DNA from 4 places in the Streptosporangium sp. NPDC023825 genome. Region 1 is predicted to be linked to each of the others. Evidence: riboswitches for the same ligand, from Rfam matches in the RefSeq annotation. Region 1 holds a riboswitch; each other region holds the start of a gene.
What was found. Region 1 has a riboswitch for cobalamin ahead of cobN (cobaltochelatase subunit CobN). Riboswitches for the same ligand answer to the same signal wherever they lie in the genome.
Positions count from the first base shown of each region.

Region 2: another riboswitch for cobalamin. It lies ahead of metE (5-methyltetrahydropteroyltriglutamate--homocysteine S-methyltransferase); the one in region 1 lies ahead of cobN (cobaltochelatase subunit CobN).
Region 3: another riboswitch for cobalamin. It lies ahead of AB0G15_RS23550 (ribonucleoside-diphosphate reductase subunit alpha); the one in region 1 lies ahead of cobN (cobaltochelatase subunit CobN).
Region 4: another riboswitch for cobalamin. It lies ahead of AB0G15_RS07705 (CbtB domain-containing protein); the one in region 1 lies ahead of cobN (cobaltochelatase subunit CobN).

Region 1 covers NZ_JBFAAE010000087.1:9,342-14,182, reverse strand. Annotated here, with positions in the region: gene cobN (cobaltochelatase subunit CobN) at 1-2,181, opposite strand, end outside; cobalamin riboswitch at 2,427-2,551, opposite strand; gene AB0G15_RS40160 (precorrin-3B synthase) at 2,624-4,360, shown strand; gene AB0G15_RS40155 (precorrin-8X methylmutase) at 4,357-4,841, shown strand, end outside.
Region 2 covers NZ_JBFAAE010000060.1:21,021-25,861, forward strand. Annotated here, with positions in the region: gene metE (5-methyltetrahydropteroyltriglutamate--homocysteine S-methyltransferase) at 1-2,202, opposite strand, end outside; cobalamin riboswitch at 2,312-2,504, opposite strand; gene AB0G15_RS34915 (hypothetical protein) at 2,832-3,161, shown strand; gene AB0G15_RS34920 (cellulose binding domain-containing protein) at 3,750-4,175, opposite strand; partial or broken gene AB0G15_RS34925 (transposase family protein) at 4,452-4,841, shown strand, end outside.
Region 3 covers NZ_JBFAAE010000027.1:84,480-89,320, forward strand. Annotated here, with positions in the region: gene AB0G15_RS23545 (ribonucleotide-diphosphate reductase subunit beta) at 1-233, opposite strand, end outside; gene AB0G15_RS23550 (ribonucleoside-diphosphate reductase subunit alpha) at 275-2,500, opposite strand; cobalamin riboswitch at 2,616-2,817, opposite strand; gene AB0G15_RS23555 (tripartite tricarboxylate transporter substrate-binding protein) at 2,822-3,841, opposite strand; gene glmS (glutamine--fructose-6-phosphate transaminase (isomerizing)) at 4,078-4,841, opposite strand, start outside.
Region 4 covers NZ_JBFAAE010000006.1:38,183-43,023, reverse strand. Annotated here, with positions in the region: gene AB0G15_RS07715 (acyltransferase) at 1-909, shown strand, start outside; gene dop (depupylase/deamidase Dop) at 997-2,514, shown strand; cobalamin riboswitch at 2,626-2,755, shown strand; gene AB0G15_RS07705 (CbtB domain-containing protein) at 2,790-2,984, shown strand; gene AB0G15_RS07700 (CbtA family protein) at 2,992-3,732, shown strand; gene AB0G15_RS07695 (histidine phosphatase family protein) at 3,729-4,292, shown strand; gene AB0G15_RS07690 (VWA domain-containing protein) at 4,349-4,841, shown strand, end outside.

The sequences.
Region 1 (4,841 bases):
CTCCATGGCCTCGACCAGGGCGCGGGCCAGGGTCTCGGCCTCGTCGACGCCGATCCGCCCGGCGCTGCCGTCCTCGGCCAGGCCGAGGGCCTCGCGCAGCCCGACGAGCGCCTCGCTGCCCGCCCACATCTGCCGGGCGCGGAGCATGGCCAGCACCAGGTCGACGCGCGGCCGCCCCTCGGGAGCGGCCCCCAGCACGTGCAGGCCGTCGCGGATCTGGACGTCCTTGACCTCGCACAGCCAGCCGTCGATGTGCAGCAGGAAGTCGTCGAACTCGGCGTCGTGCGGGCGGTCGGCGACGCCGAGGTCGTGGTCGAGCCTGGCGGCCTGGATCAGCGTCCAGATCTGGGCGCGGATCGCGGGCAGCTTGGCCGGGTCCATCGCCGCGATGGAGGCGTGCTCGTCGAGGAGCTGCTCCAGCCTGGCCATGTCCCCGTAGCTGTCGGCGCGGGCCATCGGCGGGACGAGGTGGTCGACCAGGGTGGCGTGCGCGCGGCGCTTGGCCTGGGTGCCCTCACCGGGGTCGTTGACGAGGAACGGGTAGATGAGCGGCAGGTCGCCGAGCGCGGCGTCCGGGCCGCAGGAGGCCGACAGGCCCGCCGACTTGCCGGGCAGCCACTCCAGGTTGCCGTGCTTGCCCACGTGGACCACGGCGTGCGCGCCGAAGCCGTCGGCCAGCCAGCGGTAGGCGGCCAGGTAGTGGTGGCTGGGCGGCAGGTCGGGGTCGTGGTAGATCGCGATGGGGTTCTCGCCGAAGCCGCGCGGCGGCTGCACCATGACCACCACGTTGCCCGAGCGCAGCGCGGCCAGCACGATCTCGCCCTCCGGGTCGCGCGACCTGTCCACGAACAGCTCGCCGGGCGCCGGGCCCCAGTGTTCCTCCATCCGGGCGCGCAGGTCCGCCGGGAGGGTGGCGTACCACTCGGCGTACCGGCTCGCCGCGATGCGCACCGGATTCCCGGCGAGCTGCTCCTCGGTGAGCCAGTCCTGGTCCTGCCCGCCCGCGGCGATCAGCGCGTGGATGAGCGCGTCGCCGTCCTGCCCGGTGACCCCGGGCAGCTCGTCCTCGGCACCGATGTCGTACCCGCGCTCGCGCAGCGCGGCCAGCAGCCGCACCAGGCTGGCCGGGGTGTCCAGGCCGACGGCGTTGCCGATGCGGGCGTGCTTGGTGGGGTAGGCCGACAGCATCAGCACCAGCCGCCGCTCGGCGGGCGGGATGTGCCGCAGCGCGGCGTGGCGCACCGCGATGCCCGCCACCCGCGAGGCCCGCTCGGGGTCGGCCACGTAGACGGTGAGCCCGTCCTCGTCGATCTCCTTGAAGGAGAACGGCACCGTGATGATCCGCCCGTCGAACTCGGGGATCGCGACCTGGGTGGCGGCGTCCAGCGGGGACAGGCCGTCGTCGTTCTCCTCCCAGGAGGCCCGGCTGCTCGTCAGGCACAGGCCCTGCAGGATCGGCACGTCCAGCTCGGCGAGCGCGCCGACGTCCCAGGCCTCGTCGTCCCCGCCCGCCGACGCGGTCGCCGGACGGGTGCCGCCCGCGGCGAGCACGGTCACCACCAGGGCGTCCACCGTACGCAGGACCTCCACCAGGCCGGGCTCGGCGGTGCGTAGGGAGGCGCAGTACACCGGCAGCGCCCGCGCGCCCGCGTCCTCGATCGCCGAGCAGAGCGCCTCGACGAAGGCGGTGTTGCCGGCCACGTGGTGGGCCCGGTAGTAGAGCACGCCGACGACGGGACCGCCCTGGTCGCGCGCCTCGCGCTCCAGCGTCCCCCAGGTGGGGGTGGGCTCGGGCGCGGCGAAACCGTGGCCGGTGAGCAACAGCGTGTCGGACAGGAAACGGTGCAGCTCGGTCAGGTTGGCCGGGCCGCCGTGGGCGAGGTAGGCGTGCGCCTCGGCGCAGACCCCGCCGGGCACCGTGGACAGCTCCATCAGCTCGGCGTCGGGCGCCTGCTCGCCCCCGAGCACGACGACGGGCCGGGGGCCGGCGAGCAGGACGTCCAGTCCCTCCTCCCAGGCGCGGCGCCCGCCCAGCAGGCGGACCACGACCAGGTCGGCGCCCTCCAGCAGCGGCGGGAGGTCGGCGGCGGCGAGCCTGGCGGGGTTGCCGAGCCGGTAGCCGGCGCCGCTCGCGCGGGCGCTCAGCAGGTCGGTGTCGGAGGTCGAGAGCAGGAGGATCACGCGCCACACTCCAGGACAGGCAGGGCGGTACGGCCCGGGGATGCCACGGCGTGGCGGGGGAACGGGGAAAAGCGCGCGGCGGGGCGGGGCGGCGGTGATGCCGCCGTGCTGCGGGAGAACAGCGAAGAACGCGCGGCATCACGGAGGAACGGAGATGCCACGGTGTCGCGGGGGAACGGCGAAAAGCGCACGGAGCTTCCTCCCTCGGGGTCCTCGCCCCGGGTCGTCGTCGGCCGCGACGGCTGGAGTCTCCTGGCTCCCGGATCGGTGCTCACCCCGGCCTTCCCGCCCGTCGTCGGACAGTGGCCCGGGTGGGGTTCGCTCCCCGGTTACAGTGGCGGGACCGCGCCGGATTCACACCGGCTTCCTCCCTTTGCCGTCGCCACCGATGACACTACGGCAGTCCGGTTCGTTGCAAGAAACTGGCGTTAACATCCTTCGAGTGTCCATTGCCGACTTTTCCGGACGATCGCGACTCGACGCGTGTCCCGGGGCGCTTCAGGTCCATGCCGCCGCGGACGGCGGCCTGGCTCGCGTCCGCGTGCCCGGAGGCCGTCTCACCCCCTTCCAGCTGCGCGAACTCGCCGAGGCCGCAGCGGCGTACGGCGGCGGCGTCATCGAGCTGACCTCCCGCGCGAACGTCCAGGTGCGCGGTCTCGGCCCGGAGGATCCGGACAGCGGTACGGGGGACGGCACGGGGAACGGGTTCGCCGCGCGGATGGCGCGGGCGGGCCTGCTGCCCTCGGCGACGCACGAGCGGATCCGCAACATCCTCGCCTCCCCGCTGACCGGACTGGACGGACCGGCCGGGTCGAGCGGACCGACCGGGCCGAGCGGGTCGAGCGGGTCGAGCGGGTCGAGCGAACCGGGCGGGTCGAGCAGGCTGAGCGGACCGACCGGGCCGAGCGAACCGGGCGAGCCGGGCGGCGCGGATGCTCCAGGCAGAACGAACGGTCCGGACCATCCGGACGGCGGCGGGATCGCCGACGTCACACCGCTGATCGGCGAGCTGGACCGGCGGCTGTGCGCCCGCCCCGCCCTCGCCTCCCTGCCGGGACGGTTCATGTTCGCCCTCGACGACGGCCGGGGGGACGTGGCCGGCCTGGGCGCGGACGCCGGGGTCCTGCTCACGGGGCCGGACGAGGCCGCGCTGATCCTCGCCGGGACCGACACCGGCCTGCGCGTCCCGCTCGCCGGAGCCGTGACCGCCCTGCTCGCCACCGCCGAGGCGTTCCTCGACGAGCTGGCCACCCGGGACGTCACCGCCTGGCGGATCGCCGAACTCCCCGACGGCCCCGCCCTGATCGCCGCCCGCGTGCGAACCGCCCTCGGGGTTCCCGGTACGACGCCCTTCGTCCCGGTGAGGCCGCGGGTCGTGTCCCTCGGGCCGGTCGGCGTCATCGGGAGCACGGACGGGACGGGGAGCGAAACCGGCGCCGGAGGAGAGACGGGTCCCGCGAGCGGCACCGGGGACGACACCCGGGACGGCGTCGGCAACGGGAACGGGAACGGCACCGGAGCCGGGGGCGCGCGGGTCGCGCTCGGGGTGGCGATCCCGCTGGGGCGGCTGACCTCCGCGCTGGCGCTGCTGCTCGCGGACGCCGCCTCGGGCGGGGAGATCAGGCTCACGCCCTGGCGTGGCGTGGTCCTGCCCGGCCTGGACCGCTCCGAGGTCGCGGGCACGGCCGCCCGGCTGGAGGCCGCCGGGCTGGTCGTCGACCCCGCCTCGCCGTGGATCGGGGTGACGGCCTGCACCGGCCGCCCCGGCTGCGCCAAGTCCCTGGCCGACGTCCAGGCCGACGCGGCCGCCGCCATAGCCATCGCCACCACCACAGCTACCGCCGCAGCCGTCGGCACGACCTCGCCGCCCGCCGTCCCGCCGCCCGCGCCATCCACGACCGCACCGCCCACGGCCGTACAGCCGGGAAGGGAGCGGTCCGGGAGCGGGCCGTCCGCGGCCCCGCCGTCAGCCCCGCCGTCCGGGAGCGGGCCGGGCACCGATACGCTCCCCGTGCACTGGGCGGGCTGCGGCAGGCGCTGCGGCCGTCCGAGAGGGCGGGTCGCGGATGTGGTCGCCACCGGTGACGGCTACCGCCTGGAGCTGGACGGCACCGAGCTGACCTGTTCCGGCATCGAGGACACCGCGGCCGCGCTGGCGGCCGCCAGAGGGGAACTGTGATCGACTACGTCCGCGACGGCGCGGAGATCTACCGCCGCTCCTTCGCCACCATCCGCGCGGAGGCCGACCTGTCCGGCCTGCCCGCCGACGTCGCCCGGGTCGCGGTCCGCATGATCCATGCCTGCGGGATGGTCGACCTGGTGAGCGATCTGCGCTGGTCACCCGGCGTGGTGGCCTCGGCGCGCGAGGCGCTGCGCGCGGGCGCGCCGGTGCTCTGCGACGCCATGATGGTCGCCTCCGGGGTGACCCGGCGGCGCCTGCCCGCGGGCAACGAGGTGATCTGCACCCTCGGCGACCCCCGGGTGCCGGACCTCGCCGCGGAACTGGGCACCACCCGCAGCGCCGCCGCGCTGGAGCTGTGGCGCGACAGGCTCCAGGGCTCGGTGGTCGCGATCGGCAACGCGCCGACCGCGCTGTTCCGGCTGCTGGAGATGGTCGAGGAGGGCGCGGGCCGCCCGGCCGCCGTCCTCGGCGTCCCGGT
Region 2 (4,841 bases), on a different contig from region 1:
CAGGGCGGCCTCGACCATGTTCCTGAGGCTGGCCTCCGTCTCCGGATAGCCGCGGGTCTTCAGGCCGCAGTCGGGGTTGACCCAGAGCAGGGCCGGATCCACCGAGGCCGCGGCCGTACGCAGGGCGGCCTCGATCTCCCCGACCGAGGGCACCCTGGGCGAGTGGATGTCCCACACGCCGGGCCCGATGCCGCGCGCGTAGCCGAAGGCGCGCAGGTCGTCCAGGAGTTCCATCCGGGAGCGGGCCGCCTCGACGCTGGTCACGTCGGCGTCCAGGTCGCCGATCGCGCCGATGATCTCCCCGAACTCCGAATAGCACATGTGGGTGTGGATCTGCGTGCTGTCGGCCACCCCGCTGGTGGCCAGCCGGAACGCGGCGACCGCCCACTCCAGGTAGACCTCGCGGTCGGCCCGCCGCAGCGGCAGCAGCTCGCGCAGCGCGGGCTCGTCGACCTGGATGATCCTGATGCCCGCCGCCTCGAGATCGCGGGTCTCGTCGCGCAGCGCCAGCGCCACCTGCCTGGCGGTCTCGCCCAGCGGCTGGTCGTCGCGGACGAACGACCAGGCCAGCATGGTCACCGGGCCGGTGAGCATGCCCTTGACCGGCTTCTTCGTCCGCGACTGCGCGTAGGAGGCCCAGCGCACCGTCATCGGCTCGGGACGGGAGACGTCGCCGAACAGGATCGGCGGGCGGACGTAGCGGCTGCCGTACGACTGCACCCAGCCGTGCTCGGTGGCGGCGTAGCCCTCCAGCATCTCGGCGAAGTACTGGACCATGTCGTTGCGTTCTGGCTCGCCGTGCACCAGCACGTCCAGGCCGATGTCCTCCTGCAGCGCGATGACGCGGTCGATCTCGGCCTCCATCCTGCGCTCGTACCCGGCCCTGTCGATGTCGCCCGAGCGCATGGCGGCGCGGGCCTGGCGCACCTCGCCGGTCTGCGGGAAGGAGCCGATGGTGGTGGTGGCCAGCGGCGGCAGGCCCAGGTCGGCGTTCTGCACGGCGAGCCGCTCGGCGTGCGGGGCGCGCGGGCTGCCCTCGCCCAGGGCGTCCAGCCTGGCTCGCACCCGGGGGTTGAGGAACCGCTCGACGTCCCTCTCCCCCGTGACGACCTCCTCGCCGTTCAGCGCCCGGCCGATCCGTACGACCTCGTCGACCTTCTGCCGGGCGAAGGCCAGCCGCTCGCGCAGCCGCGGGTCCAGCGAGGTCTCGGCGTCCAGGTCGAGCGGGACGTGCAGCAGCGAGCAGGAGGTGCTCACCACCAGCCGGTCGCTCAGGCCGAGCAGCGCGGCGCAGGTCGCCAGCGCCTTCGCGATGTCGGTACGCCAGACGTTGCGGCCGTCGACGACCCCGGCGACAAGGGTCTTGCCGGGCAGCCCACCGGCTGCGGCCAGCGCCTCCAGGTTGCCGGGCGCCGAGACGAAGTCCAGGCCGACGGCCTCGACCCGGCTGCGGGCCAGAATCTCCAGCGCGGGCCCGATCTCACCGAAGTAGGTGGCCACCAGCAGCCGGGGGCGGCTGCTGAGCTCCCCCAGCCGCGCGTAGGCCCGGCGCAGCGCGGCCAGTTCCTCGTCCGTACGGTCGGCGGCCAGCACCGGCTCGTCCAGCTGCACCTCGGCCACCCCCGCCGCGGCCATCCGTTCCAGCAGCTCGGCGTAGGTCTCCAGCAGGCCGTCCAGCAGCCGCAGCGGCGCGAAGCCGGGCTCGGTGGATTTGGCCAGCAGCAGGAACGACAGCGGCCCGACCAGCACCGGCCGGGTCTCGACACCCAGCCGCCGCGCCTCGGCGTACTCGGCCAGCGGCTTGCTCCAGTCGAGCCGGAACCGGGTCTCGGGGCCCATTTCCGGAACCAGGTAGTGGTAGTTGGTGTCGAACCACTTGGTCATCTCCAGCGGCGCGACCCCCTCGGCACCGCGGGCCATCGCGAAGTACGGATCGGCCGCCCCGGAAAACCGCTCGGGTACCGCTCCCATCATGACGGTGGTGTCCAGCACGTGGTCATACAGCGAGAAGGTGTTGGACGGCACCGCATCCAGCCCCGCCTCCAACAGCTCCCGCCACACCCCCTGCCGCACCCCGGCGGCCCTCTCCTGCAAGCCGGCCGCGTCGATGCGCCCGGCCCAGTAATCCTCCGTCGCCCGCTTCACCTCGCGACGGCCCCCGATACGGGGATAACCCAAAACGGTCGTGGTGACCTTGCTCATGGCGTCCTTCCCTCGGCTCATGCCATGCCGACCCACGGCCACGCGGAAGGAACACCCAGGAAAGACCCATCCCAGGCCCTCCCACGAGGCCACGGATCACCGCACACCGGACGGCGCACGGGCGGCTGGCAGGTCTTCGGACTCGCGGGCATCACACTCAACTCCTACTGACCGTCGCTTCCCAGATGACACGCACCCAGTGCCGATGACGGCGTTCGTTCCCACTCACCGCTGCGGGGCAGCCCCGGAATCACACCGGGTTCCCTCTTACGACTCCCGACACCAACACGACACCGGGAGAACCAACCGCGCCACGAGCATATGCCAGACACGACCCCCTCCAGCAGACCAGCCACGCACCAAGGAACCCGGCCGACGGCAGACCAGCAGTGGAGGCAGCGCTCACTGGTTCACCGTCGCGCGACCTCAACACTCCATCGATCTCGCTGACGAGTGCCGTTCCTGCGCAGTCAGGTCTTTTCCATATTCCTGCCGATGGCACCTGCCTTTTCCCGAAACGGCGTGGGAACTCCGCAGAGAGAAAGGAGTCCTTTGGTACCTCCCGAACTGGTACCGCACGCCGCGCTTGTACGGGAGTGGTCCAAGCGCAAGATCGCCGAGTCGCCTCGGTGGTCACCGTCTACGATCCGCAGTGGACTCCGCCCGAACTGTCGAAGATACCTGTCGTGGTCTTTCGGTTCGAGGACGTCCGCCTCGTCGAGTGGTACGAGGACCAGGAGGGCCGTGACCGCGTGACCGCCTCCCCTGATGCTCCACCAGGGCAGGTCGGGCAGTTCGACTGGGAGGGCACCGACAAGTTCACACTGGACACCTTCATGCTGCGCCTGGTCTTTCACGCGCCGCGAGCAGCGGTGACTGTGTGCAGGAAGCAGAACGAGTTCCCGTCACGGCTTCCCTACGCTGAAGACCATCACGCCTATGTCCTGTGGCGTTGCTGACTGGCCTCGGCGTTTCCGACCTGCAACGGGCACGTCCTCGACATCTCCGCTCAAAGCACGTTAGCAGCTTGGATCGTGCTCTCCCAGTCGATTCAACCTGAACCTATGAGTATGGCCAGTCAACCTGAAACGACCGCGGACTGCGGTGAACTGCGACCCGAGCTGGCTCATCACTTACGCATACGTGAACTGCTTGTCACCACCAGAGTCGATCTTCCTCGCAAAGTATCTATGCCAGTAGGTGCCGCAACATACGCCCCGAGCACGACTCGGGGCGTATCCATTTTCAGGGCCAAGCGACCTCTGCGTTGACGTTGCGCGGAAGGGGAAACAGGGAGTACTCTCAAGTATTCATAGGATCATTCCATGAATTTTCTCATAAAATAATCACTATTGCCGAGCCGCATATTGACACCATCAAGTTCCTCGCCAACGGCAAATACCTGATCGCCGATCTGACCTACGCGGGCGACGGCTACGCCATGTTCATCGCCCGGGCGGACGTCGTCGGATAATACGAGAAATCCCTCATCTCATGACACATCGAAAGCTGACGAACGGACGAGCCCCATGGACTCGCCCGTTTCATCAATAGGTGATGATGCACTGACTGGAAGTGGGAAGAGGCGGCAAGGTAGTCGTCATAGGCATGCGGATCTCGAACCCGAAGTTCGCGTACTTGTTCGGCAGGATGGCGCCATTCCACGACGACGGTCTCCACACGTTCGTCGAGAACCTCTTCACGTTCCAGAACTGGTGAACGACCGCGCCCGCCGAGAAGGGGAAGTCGATGACCGCCTCCCAGGTGGTCGACGGTGTCGTGCCGGTGTTGGTCAGCTGCGCATCGACCTGCCACCTGTACTGCCCGCCGACGGTCCCCCAGTAGTTGGCTTGGAACGTCAGCGTGCAGGTGGTGGCGGCGTCGGCGGGTGTGACGACGGTGAACGCGCCGAACAAGGCGGCCACCAGCCACATGGTCAGGCGCCGTCGCCGACGGACGCGCCGTTCTGTCATGGGCCCCTCCTGTCTGGAAGTTCGCGCGATGAAAGACGCGCGCATAGGCGATGATCGAACGATACGATCGGCGTCGAATGCCGTCAACGGCACTGAAAGTTTCAGCTATTCAATGAGGTGATCTCAGCGGAATAGTTCCGACAGCTGGGATTTCCGAGGCGTGAATGGTGGAATTCCGGGCTTATCGGGAGAGGTAGTCGACGGCCGGAAATGGGTGTGGAGCCTCCAATAGAAGAGGTCTCACCACAAGAACCCTGCGCGGCCGGAAGGCTCCGCGTGATTCCCCATCGTGCCACGCTCGACGTCTCCCGTGAGCTCATTCGGCATCTCGCGCGACTGCTGCGGGCCGAACCCCGCCTGCGCGGAACCCCTAAAGGCAGCCGGGCATTGACACCGTGCTGGCACGCGGTACTCATACTCCGCTGGCTTCGAGGCGAGACCGACATCCCCAAACTCGGCCGCGACCACAAGACCTCCCGTGCCACCGCCTACCGTTACATCGACGAAGGAAACGAGATCCTCGCAGATCAGGTCCTTGATCTGCACGAAGCCCTCGAACGGGCCCAGGCTGAGGGTCACGCCTATCCGACCCTCGACGGCACCCTGCTGCCGATGGATCGGTGCGCCGAGCAGACCACCAGCGTCAAAGGCGAGCAGATCGACCGG
Region 3 (4,841 bases), on a different contig from region 1:
AGGTTGAGGACGAGGTTGTTGGCCACGATCGAGTCGCCGGTGGCGAAGAACGCCACGAGGCGGTTGATCAGGTGGCGCTCCTCGGGCGTCATCCTCGCCAGGTCGGCCAGGTCGGAGGTGAGGTCCACCTCCTCGACGGTCCAGGTGTTGCGGATCGCGGCCCGGTAGCGCTCGTAGAACTCGGGGTAGCGCATCGGCCGCAGGGTGAGATCCATGCCGGGGTCGAGCAACATCGGGAAAACGCCTTTCTCAAAGCTTCGGGGAACCGGGACGGCTACTGGCAGGCGTCGCAGTACTCGGGGTTCTCCAGGGAACAGGCGATCGCCTCGGGGTCGAGGACGGCCTGCGCGACCGGCGCCGCCACGGTGGCCTGCGCGATCCGGGTGGCCGGGCGCGAGCGCAGGTAGTAGGTGGTCTTGAGGCCCGACTTCCACGCGTAGGCGTACATCGAGGAGAGCTTGCCGATGGTCGGCGTGGCCATGAAGAGGTTCAGCGACTGCGACTGGTCGATGTACGGGGTGCGCGCGGCGGCCAGGTCGATCAGCGCCTTCTGCGGCAGCTCCCAGGCGGTCCGGTAGAGCGCCTTCAGGTCGGCGGGGATCTCCGGGATGTCCTGGACGGAGCCGTCGGCGCGCTTGATCGCGTCACGGATCAGCGGGGTCCACAGGCCGCGGGCCTGCAGGTCGCGGACGAGATAGCGGTTGACCTGGAGGAACTCCCCCGAGAGGGTCTCGCGCTTGAAGACGTTGGATACCTGCGGCTCGATGCACTCGTAGCAGCCCGCGATGGAGGCGATCGTGGCCGTCGGCGCGATCGCGATCATCAGCGAGTTGCGCAGGCCGGTCCCGGCGATCCGCTCCCTGAGCTCGGCCCACTCCGCGGATCCCGCCGCCCCGTAGTGGTCGGGGTGCAGCACCCCGGCGGCGGCCCTGGTCTCCTCGTACGAGGGGTGGCGGCCCCGCTCCACGGCCAGGTCGGAGGAGGTCCGGTAGGCGGCGAGCGCGATCTCCTCGGAGATCCTGGTGGACAGCTCCAGGGCTCGCGGCGAGTCGAACGGCAGCCGCAGCGCGAACAGCACGTCGGCCAGGCCCATCACGCCGAGCCCGATCGGGCGCCACTTCCGGTTGGCCGCCTCCGCCTCGGGGGTCGGGTAGAAGCCCAGGTCGATGGTGCGGTCGAGGAACCGCACGGCGGTACGGACGGTCGCGCGCAGCCGGGCCCAGTCGATCCCGTCCTCGGAGGAACCCTCGGTCAGGTGGGCGGCGAGGTTGATCGAGCCGAGGTTGCAGACGGCGGTCTCCGCGTCGCCGGTGACCTCGAGGATCTCGGTGCAGAGGTTCGACAGGTGGATGACGTTTTCCGGCCTGGCCGTCTGGTTGGAGGTCCGGTTGGCCGCGTCCTTGAAGGTCATCCAGCCGTTGCCGGTCTGGGCGAGCGTGCGCATCATCCGCCCGTACAGGGTGCGGGCGGGGATCTGCCGGGTGAAGCGGCCCTCGGCCTCGGCGGCCCGGTAGGCGTCGTCGAACGCGTCGCCGTACAGGTCGGTGAGGTGCGGGACCTCCTTGGGGTCGAACAGCGACCAGACGCCGTCGGCCTCGACCCGGCGCATGAACTCGTCGGGGATCCAGTTGGCCAGGTTCAGGTTGTGCGTGCGGCGGGCCTCCTCACCGGTGTTGTCGCGCAGTTCCAGGAACTCCTCGACGTCGGCGTGCCAGGGCTCCAGGTAGACGCAGGCCGCGCCCTTGCGCCGGCCGCCCTGGTTGACCGCGGCCACGCTGGAGTCGAGCGTGCGCAGCCAGGGCACGATGCCGTTGGAGTGGCCGTTGGTGCCGCGGATCAGCGAGCCCCGCGAGCGGACCCTGGTCCAGGCGATGCCGATGCCCCCCGCGTACTTCGACAGCCGCGCGACCTGCCCGTAGCGCTCGTAGATGGACTCCAGCTCGTCGCGGGGCGAGTCGAGCAGGAAGCACGAGGAGAGCTGGGGCCTGCGGGAGCCGGAGTTGAACAGCGTGGGCGAGCTGGGCAGGTAGGACAGGGTGGCCATGAGCGCGTACAGCTCGGCGGCCTCCTCGACGGTCTCGGACAGGCCGCAGGCCACCCGCAGGAAGAAGTGCTGCGGGCGCTCCAGGACCTTGCGGGTCCTCGGGTGGCGCAGCAGGTAGCGGTCGTAGACGGTACGCAGCCCGAAGTACTCGAACCTGGCGTCGGCCCCAGGGTCGGCCAGCGCGTCCAGCACCCCGGCGTGGGCGGCCACGAACTCCGCGAGCCCGTCCTGGATCAGCCCCGCCTCGTGGGTCGCGGCGATGGACTCGGAGAAGTCGCGGACGCCGTGCTCGGCGGCCTCGTCGGCGATCAGCTCGGCCAGCATCGCGGCGGCGACCCTGGAGTTCCCGGGATCGGTGATCACCCGGGCGGCCGCCTCGTCGATGGCGAGCCTGCGGTCGTCCGACGCGTTCCCCGCCGTGGTACCCGCCGCGGTCTCCGCCAATGCCTGTGTCACGTAGTGCCCCTCGCTCGATCGGACTTCCCCGTACGGCTTCGCCGGATGGGCACGCGTCCGCGAGCGATCCCGGGCACGCCGGATCGCCTCGTTCCGCGGACCCTCCCACGAGGCCCTGGACGTTCACGTCACCGGCAGGTCTTCGGACTCACGGGCGCATCGCACATGCCTACCGGCCGTCGCTTCCCAGGCATGGTTCACCCAGTGCTCAATGACGGCTTTCGTTCCCGTTCACCGCTGCGGGGCAGTCCCGGAATCTCACCGGGTTCCCTCTTGCCTCGCCCCTCGCGGGGCGAACCAGCAACGAGCAGGATCCTACATCTAGGGGCGTCGGACGCAACTACCCCAACAGGTTGTGTCGGAGGACTTCAACAGTCCGAGCTCGTGAAGCACGCCGCGAGTGCGGCCCGTCTCGGTGGAGAGCCACTGGCGGAACTCGTCGCCGCTGAGGTAGACCCGGCTCCAGCCACGGGACGCGCACAGGGCACGCCAGCGCGGCGCGGCGTCGATCCTGTCACACAGGGCGATAGCGGCGTCCCGGTCCCCCGGGCTCATGCCCTTGGGGCCCAGCAGGCCGCACCAGTCGCTGTACTCCAGGCGGACGTCGACCTCCAGGAGCGTCGGCGCGTCGATCCCGTCGATCCGGCCGCCGGAGGAGACCACCAGGGGCCGCAGGCGGCCCGCGGCGATCTCGGGCCGCAGGGCGCGCGCCGACCCCAGCAGGGCCGCCACCCGGCCGACGTGGAGCGCCTCGGCGGCGTCCTCGGGGGCGAGGAATCCGGCGTACTCCAGCAGCCGGGTGTCCACCCCCAGGCACTTGCCGATCATGCCGTAGAGCACGTGGTCGGAGCCGCCCTCCGACCGGCCTCCGACCGTCAGCCCCGCCGGGTCGTGCCGCAGCCGCGCGACGAAGTCCTCGAAGGTACGCAGGCGGGAGCCGGAGGGGACCACCAGGACCGCCCAGTCGCCGACCAGGCGGGCGACGGGGGTGGCGGCGCTCACCACGGCCGCGGTGTTGGCGATCTCCGCGGCGGCCACCATCGGCATCGCGGTGACGAGCAGCCTGCCCTCGCGCGCGAAGGGTCCGCGGAAGGCGCCGAACGCGTCGCGCGGCGCGGAGCCCAGGGCCCCCGCCCGCTCGACGGCCATCGCGGTACGCGCCAGTCCCGACTGGACCAGAACGGTCGCCAGCCTGCCCGCGATCCCGTCCCAGCCGTGGCCGTCGGCGGTCGGCTCGAGAAGGAACAGGCGCCTCACCCCCGGGTCGGCGCCGCCGTCCGCCCCGCACCCCGCGGCGACCGCGGCTCCCGCCGCCAGTGCGAAAAACCCCCTACGGCGCATAAGCGCCCCTTCCCCCAAGAACCCCCTATACCATAGGTTACTTTCCCCTCACTTTCTGTGATGAAGTGGGGTATGCCGGAACTTCCGGTGATCCACATTCGGACACGGGCCACCGGAAAAGACGCTGTGAATCCGGGTACCGGAGACGATCGTCTCGCGAGGGCTCCGGGGAACGCCCCCGCCCCCGGCAGGCCGGGGACGGGGGCGCGGAGGCGGGGACGGAAGGGGCCGTGGTTTCACTCCACCGTGACGCTCTTGGCCAGGTTCCTCGGCTTGTCGACGTCCCGGCCCAGCGCCACAGCGGCGTGGTAGGCGAAGAGCTGGAGCGGGATCGACAGCAGGATCGGGTCCAGCTCGGTCTCGTTCTTGGGCACCACGACGCAGTCGTCGGCCAGCTTGGGGTCGGCCGTGCGATGGCCCACCATGAGCACCCGGCCGCCCCGGGCGCGGATCTCGCCCAGCGTGGTGAGGTTCTTGTCCAGCAGCTCGTCGTCGGGGACGATCGCCACCGTCGGCATGTCCGGGCCGATCAGCGCCAGCGGCCCGTGCTTGAGCTCGCTGGCCGGGTACGCCTCGGCGTGCACGTACGAGATCTCCTTGAGCTTCTGCGCGCCCTCGCGGGCCACCGGGTAACCCCTGACCCGGCCCACGAACATCATGCTCGGCGACTCGGCGTACCTGCCCGCCAGCTCCTTGATCTGCGGCTCCAGCGCCAGGATCTCCTTGATCTGGTCCGGCAGCCTCCGCAGGCCGTCGCAGATCCTGCGGCCGTCGGCGGGAGACAGGTCACGCACCCGGCCCAGGTGCAGCGCGAGCAGCGCGAAGGCCACGGCGGTCGAGGTGAACGCCTTGGTGCTCGCCACCGAGACCTCGGGACCCGCGTGCAGGTAGACCCCGCCGTCGCACTCGCGGGCGATCGCGCTGCCCACGGTGTTGACGATGCCGAGCACCCTGCCGCCCTTGCGCTTGAGCTCCTGCACGGCGGCGAGGGTGTCGTAGG
Region 4 (4,841 bases), on a different contig from region 1:
GGCCTGGGGGCGTTCGCCCTCTCCCGGCTGGTGCGGCTCTTCCCCGCCTACTGGGTCAGCGTGGCCGTCACCGCCGCGGTCTACGGGCTGACGGCCGCCACGGCCCTGGACCCCAAGCTCGGCCTCGGCGAGTACGGGATCAACCTCACGATGCTCCAGCGGGCCTTCGGCGTCTACGACGCCAACGGCGTCTACTGGTCGCTGTGGGTGGAGCTCCGCTTCTACGTGCTGATCTCGATCCTGGTGATCGCCGGGGTGACGCTCAACCGCTGCCTGGCCTTCATGGGCGTCTGGCTGCTGGCGGCCGGGTTCTTCACCGGGAGCGACGAGGCCTGGGTCGACCTGGTGGTCATGCCCAAGTACGCGGCGTACTTCGTCGGCGGCATGGCGTTCTTCCTGATGACGAAGTTCGGCCCCAGGCTCGTCCTGTGGTGCCTCGCCGGGATCAGCGGCGGCCTGGCCGTGAACGCGGCGATCGACCGGGTGGCCGGGCGGATCGAGAACGTCGGCTACGCCGCGATGCCCGTGCCCGAGTGGGCCGTGGCCGCCACCGTGATCGGCTTCTACGTGCTCATGGCGATGGTGGCGCTCGGCTGGCTGGGGTGGCTGCGCTGGCGCGGCCTGGTCGTCCTGGGCGCGCTCACCTACCCGCTCTACCTGTTCCACACCCCGGCCGCGGTCCTGATCGTCCCCGCCCTGCGGGACGTGCTGCCGCCCCCGCTGACCGCGCTGGTCACCGTGCTGGCCGCGATGGCGTTCTCCTACCTGGTGTACCGGTTGGCCGAGCGTCCGCTTCAGGAGTTCGTCAAGTCCAGGAGGCGGAGAAGGGCCGCATCCCCGTCCCCGTCACAGCTCCCCGCGCTCTCCTCGATCCCCCTCGCAACGGGCGAAAAGGCTTCGGTGCCATAACTGTCCGACCACCGGGCATAGTGAAGGGTCTAGGGTCGGGAATAGATACCACGGAGAGAATCAGTCCCTGACGAACAGAGGGTGCGCATGACGGTACGGCGGGTGATGGGCATCGAGACCGAGTACGGCATCTCCGTGCCCGGACAGCCGGGGGCCAACGCGATGGTGACCTCCTCTCAGGTCGTGAACGCCTATCTGGCGGCCTCGGCCGCGAGGGCTCGGCGCGCGCGATGGGACTTCGAGGAGGAGAACCCGCTGCGGGACGCACGGGGGTTCGACCTCGCGCGGGAAGTGGCCGACCAGAGCCAGCTGACCGACGAGGACCTCGGCCTGGCGAACGTGATCCTCACGAACGGGGCCCGGCTGTACGTCGACCACGCCCACCCCGAATACTCCACGCCCGAGTGCACCAATCCCCGGGCGGCGGTGATCTGGGACAAGGCGGGCGAGCGGGTGATGCACGACGCGGCGGTCCGCGCCTCGGCGATGCCGGCCAACGCCCCGATCCAGCTCTACAAGAACAACACCGACAACAAGGGCGCCTCCTACGGCTGTCACGAGAACTACCTCATGCGCCGGGCCACCTCGTTCGCCGACATCGTCAGGCACCTGACGCCGTTCTTCGTCTCCCGGCAGGTCGTCACCGGCGCGGGCAAGGTCGGCATCGGCCAGGACTCCCGGGGCGAGGGCTTCCAGATCAGCCAGCGGGCCGACTTCTTCGAGGTCGAGGTGGGCCTGGAGACGACGCTCAAGCGGCCGATCATCAACACCCGGGACGAGCCCCACGCCGACCCGGAGAAATACCGCCGCCTGCACGTCATCATCGGCGACGCCAACATGTCGGAGATCTCGACCTACCTGAAGCTGGGGTCGACCGCGCTCGTCCTGGCCATGATCGAGGACAACTACTTCACCCGCGACCTGGCCGTGGACAACCCCGTCCAGGCCCTGCGCGCGGTCTCGCACGACCCCACGCTCAAGTACGAGATCTCCATGCGCGACGGCCGCAGGCTGACGGCGGTGCAGCTGCAGATGGAGTACCTGGAGCTCGCCCGCAAGTACGCCGAGGAGCGCAGCGCCAACGGCCTGGACGAGCCCACCAAGGACATCCTCGAGCGCTGGGAGTCGGTCCTCACCCGTCTGGCGGAGGACCCGATGCAGCTGTCCGGGGAGCTCGACTGGGTGGCCAAGCTGGAGCTCCTGGAGGGCTACCGCACCCGTGACGGCCTGCCCTGGTCGCATCCGCGCCTGCAGCTCGTCGACCTCCAGTACTCCGACATCCGTCCCGACCGGGGGCTCTACAACCGGCTGGTCGCACGGGGCCGCATGCAGCGCCTGGTCACCGAGGAAGAGGTCCAGCGGGCCATCGAGGTGCCGCCCAACGACACCCGGGCCTACTTTCGCGGCCGCTGCCTGAGCCAGTACAGCGAGTCGGTGGCCGCGGCCTCCTGGGACTCGGTCATCTTCGACATCCCCGGCCGCGAGTCGCTGCAGCGCGTCCCCACCCTTGAGCCGCTGCGCGGCACCAAGGCACACGTGGGCGAGCTGTTCGACCGCTGCCGTACCGCCGCGGAGCTGGTGACGGCGCTGACCGGCGAGCAGTGACTCACGCGAGGGGGGAGGCGGTCCGGCCGGGCCGCCTCCCCCCTCGTCATGCCCGCACCCCGTGACGGCCGGAGCCCGTCAAACCGGACACCCGGATTGACGGGGGACAGAGAACCGGGATACGTTCCGGGTGTTTTGTGGCGGTGCGAGGGAAATCCGGTGAAACTCCGGTGCGGTCGCGCCACTGTAACCGGCTCCCAGGAGCCGGAAGCCAGGTCACACTCGGCCGCCACCGACCTACGAAAAGGGACGCGTCAATCCCGGAGGAGGTAGCCGTGAGCCAGATCTCGGCACCGCACACCCAGCCCATCCCATGGCCCTCGCTCACCCGCTGGCTGCTCGCCGTACCGGTGCTGCTGCTCCTCGCCTACCTGGTCACCTTCGACCAGGGAGCGATCTCACAGGCGGGGAACTACCTGCACGAACTCATGCACGACGGGCGTCACCTGCTCGGCGTGCCGTGCCACTGAGCCACAGGTGATCACCAAACTCATCGTCCGGGGCCTCGTCGTCGGACTGCTCGCAGGGCTGCTCGCGGCCGTCTTCGCCTACACCGTCGGCGAACCTCGCATCGACCAGGCCATCGCGCTGGAGGAGGCGGCCGCGGCCGCCGCCCCGGCCGGACCACACGACGACACCGGGACCGCCGCCCACTCCCACGACGAGGAGGAGGCCCTGGTCAGCAGGGACGGGCAGCGCTTCGGGCTCTTCCTCGCCCTCGGCCTGTACGGCCTGGCGGTCGGGGGCCTGTTCTCCCTCGTCTACGCGGCCGTACGCGGCCGGGCGGGCCCCCGCTCGGAACCGGTGCTCGCGGTCACCCTCGCCGCCGCCGCGTTCACCTCCGTGGTCCTCATCCCCTTCGTGAAGTACCCCGCCAACCCGCCGGCCGTCGGTGACCCGGAGACCATCGACCAGCGCACCGTGCTGTACCTGGTCGCGGTGGTCATCGGGATCCTCGCCGTCGCCGCCGCGGTCGCCGCCTACCGCTACGCCTCGCGGAGCGAACCGTGGGTGCGCTGGCTGTCGGCGGGCGCCACCCTCCTGGTCCCCGTCGTCGCGGCCTGGATCCTCCTGCCGGAGATCTCGGAGGTGCCCCGGGGCTTCCCCGCCGACCTCCTGTGGGACTTCCGGGTCGCCTCCATGGGGACCCAGGTGGTCTTCTGGGCCGGCGTCGGCGCGCTGTTCGCCTTCGCCGCCCGCGGGCGCGGCCCGGTGTGACGACCCCCTCGGGGGTCACCCGCCTGCTCCTGGTCTGCCACGCCTCCACCTCGGCGACGGTACGGGCCGCGTTCCCGGGTGACGAACCACTCGACGAACCCGGCCTGCGCCGGGCCGAGGGGATGGCGCGGGACCTCGGCCCGGGTCCCGCGGCCTGCCCCGCCGAGCTGCGCTGCGTCCAGACGGCGGCGGCGCTCGGCCTGCGGGCCGAGCACGACCCGCTGCTGGCCGACTGCGACTACGGCCGCTGGAGCGGGATGACGCTCGGCGAGGTCGAGGCCGCGGAACCCGAGGCGCTCGCCTCCTGGCTCGGCGACCCCGGCGCGGCGCCGCACGGCGGGGAGCCGGTCACCGCGCTCCTGGCCAGGGTGTCCGGCTGGCTCGCCGTCCGCGCCCCCGGCAGGACCGTCGCGGTCACCCACCCGGCGGTCATCCGCGCCGCGGTCGTCCACGCCCTCGGCGCCCCCGCCCAGGCCTTCTGGCGCGTCGACGTCGCGCCGCTGGCCCGCGTGACGCTCACCGGGCGCGGCGGGCGCTGGCGGCTCAGTTACTTGCCATGACGGTTCGAGCGCCCGGCGACCCTTTGATTCGACGAGACGGACAGGAGATCCCGAAGGTGCGTGACTCCCGCTATCCCTTCACCGCGATCGTGGGGCTGGAGGACCTGAAACTCGCGCTGATCCTCAACGCGGTCTCCCCCCGCGTCGGGGGAGTGCTGGTCAGGGGGGAGAAGGGCACCGCCAAGTCCACGGTCGTGCGGGCGCTGGCCGCGCTCCTGCCACCCGTCGAGGTGGTGACCGGCTGTCGCTTCTCCTGCGACCCCGCCGCCCCCGACCCCGGCTGCCCGGACGGGCCGCACGAGGACCGTACCGAACCGGGCGACCGGCCCACCCCGCCCGCCACCGCTCGGCCCGCCACCGTTCAGCCCGGCATCACGCGGTCCGGGGGAGCGCGGGACGGCGCCGTGCGGTCCGGGGGAGCGCGGGACGGCGCCGTGCGGCCCGCCCGCCTGGTCGAGCTGCCCGTCGGCGCCTCCGAGGACCGCCTCGTCGGCTCCCTCGACATCGAGCGAGCCCTCACCGAGGGCGTGAAATCCTTCGAACCCGGCC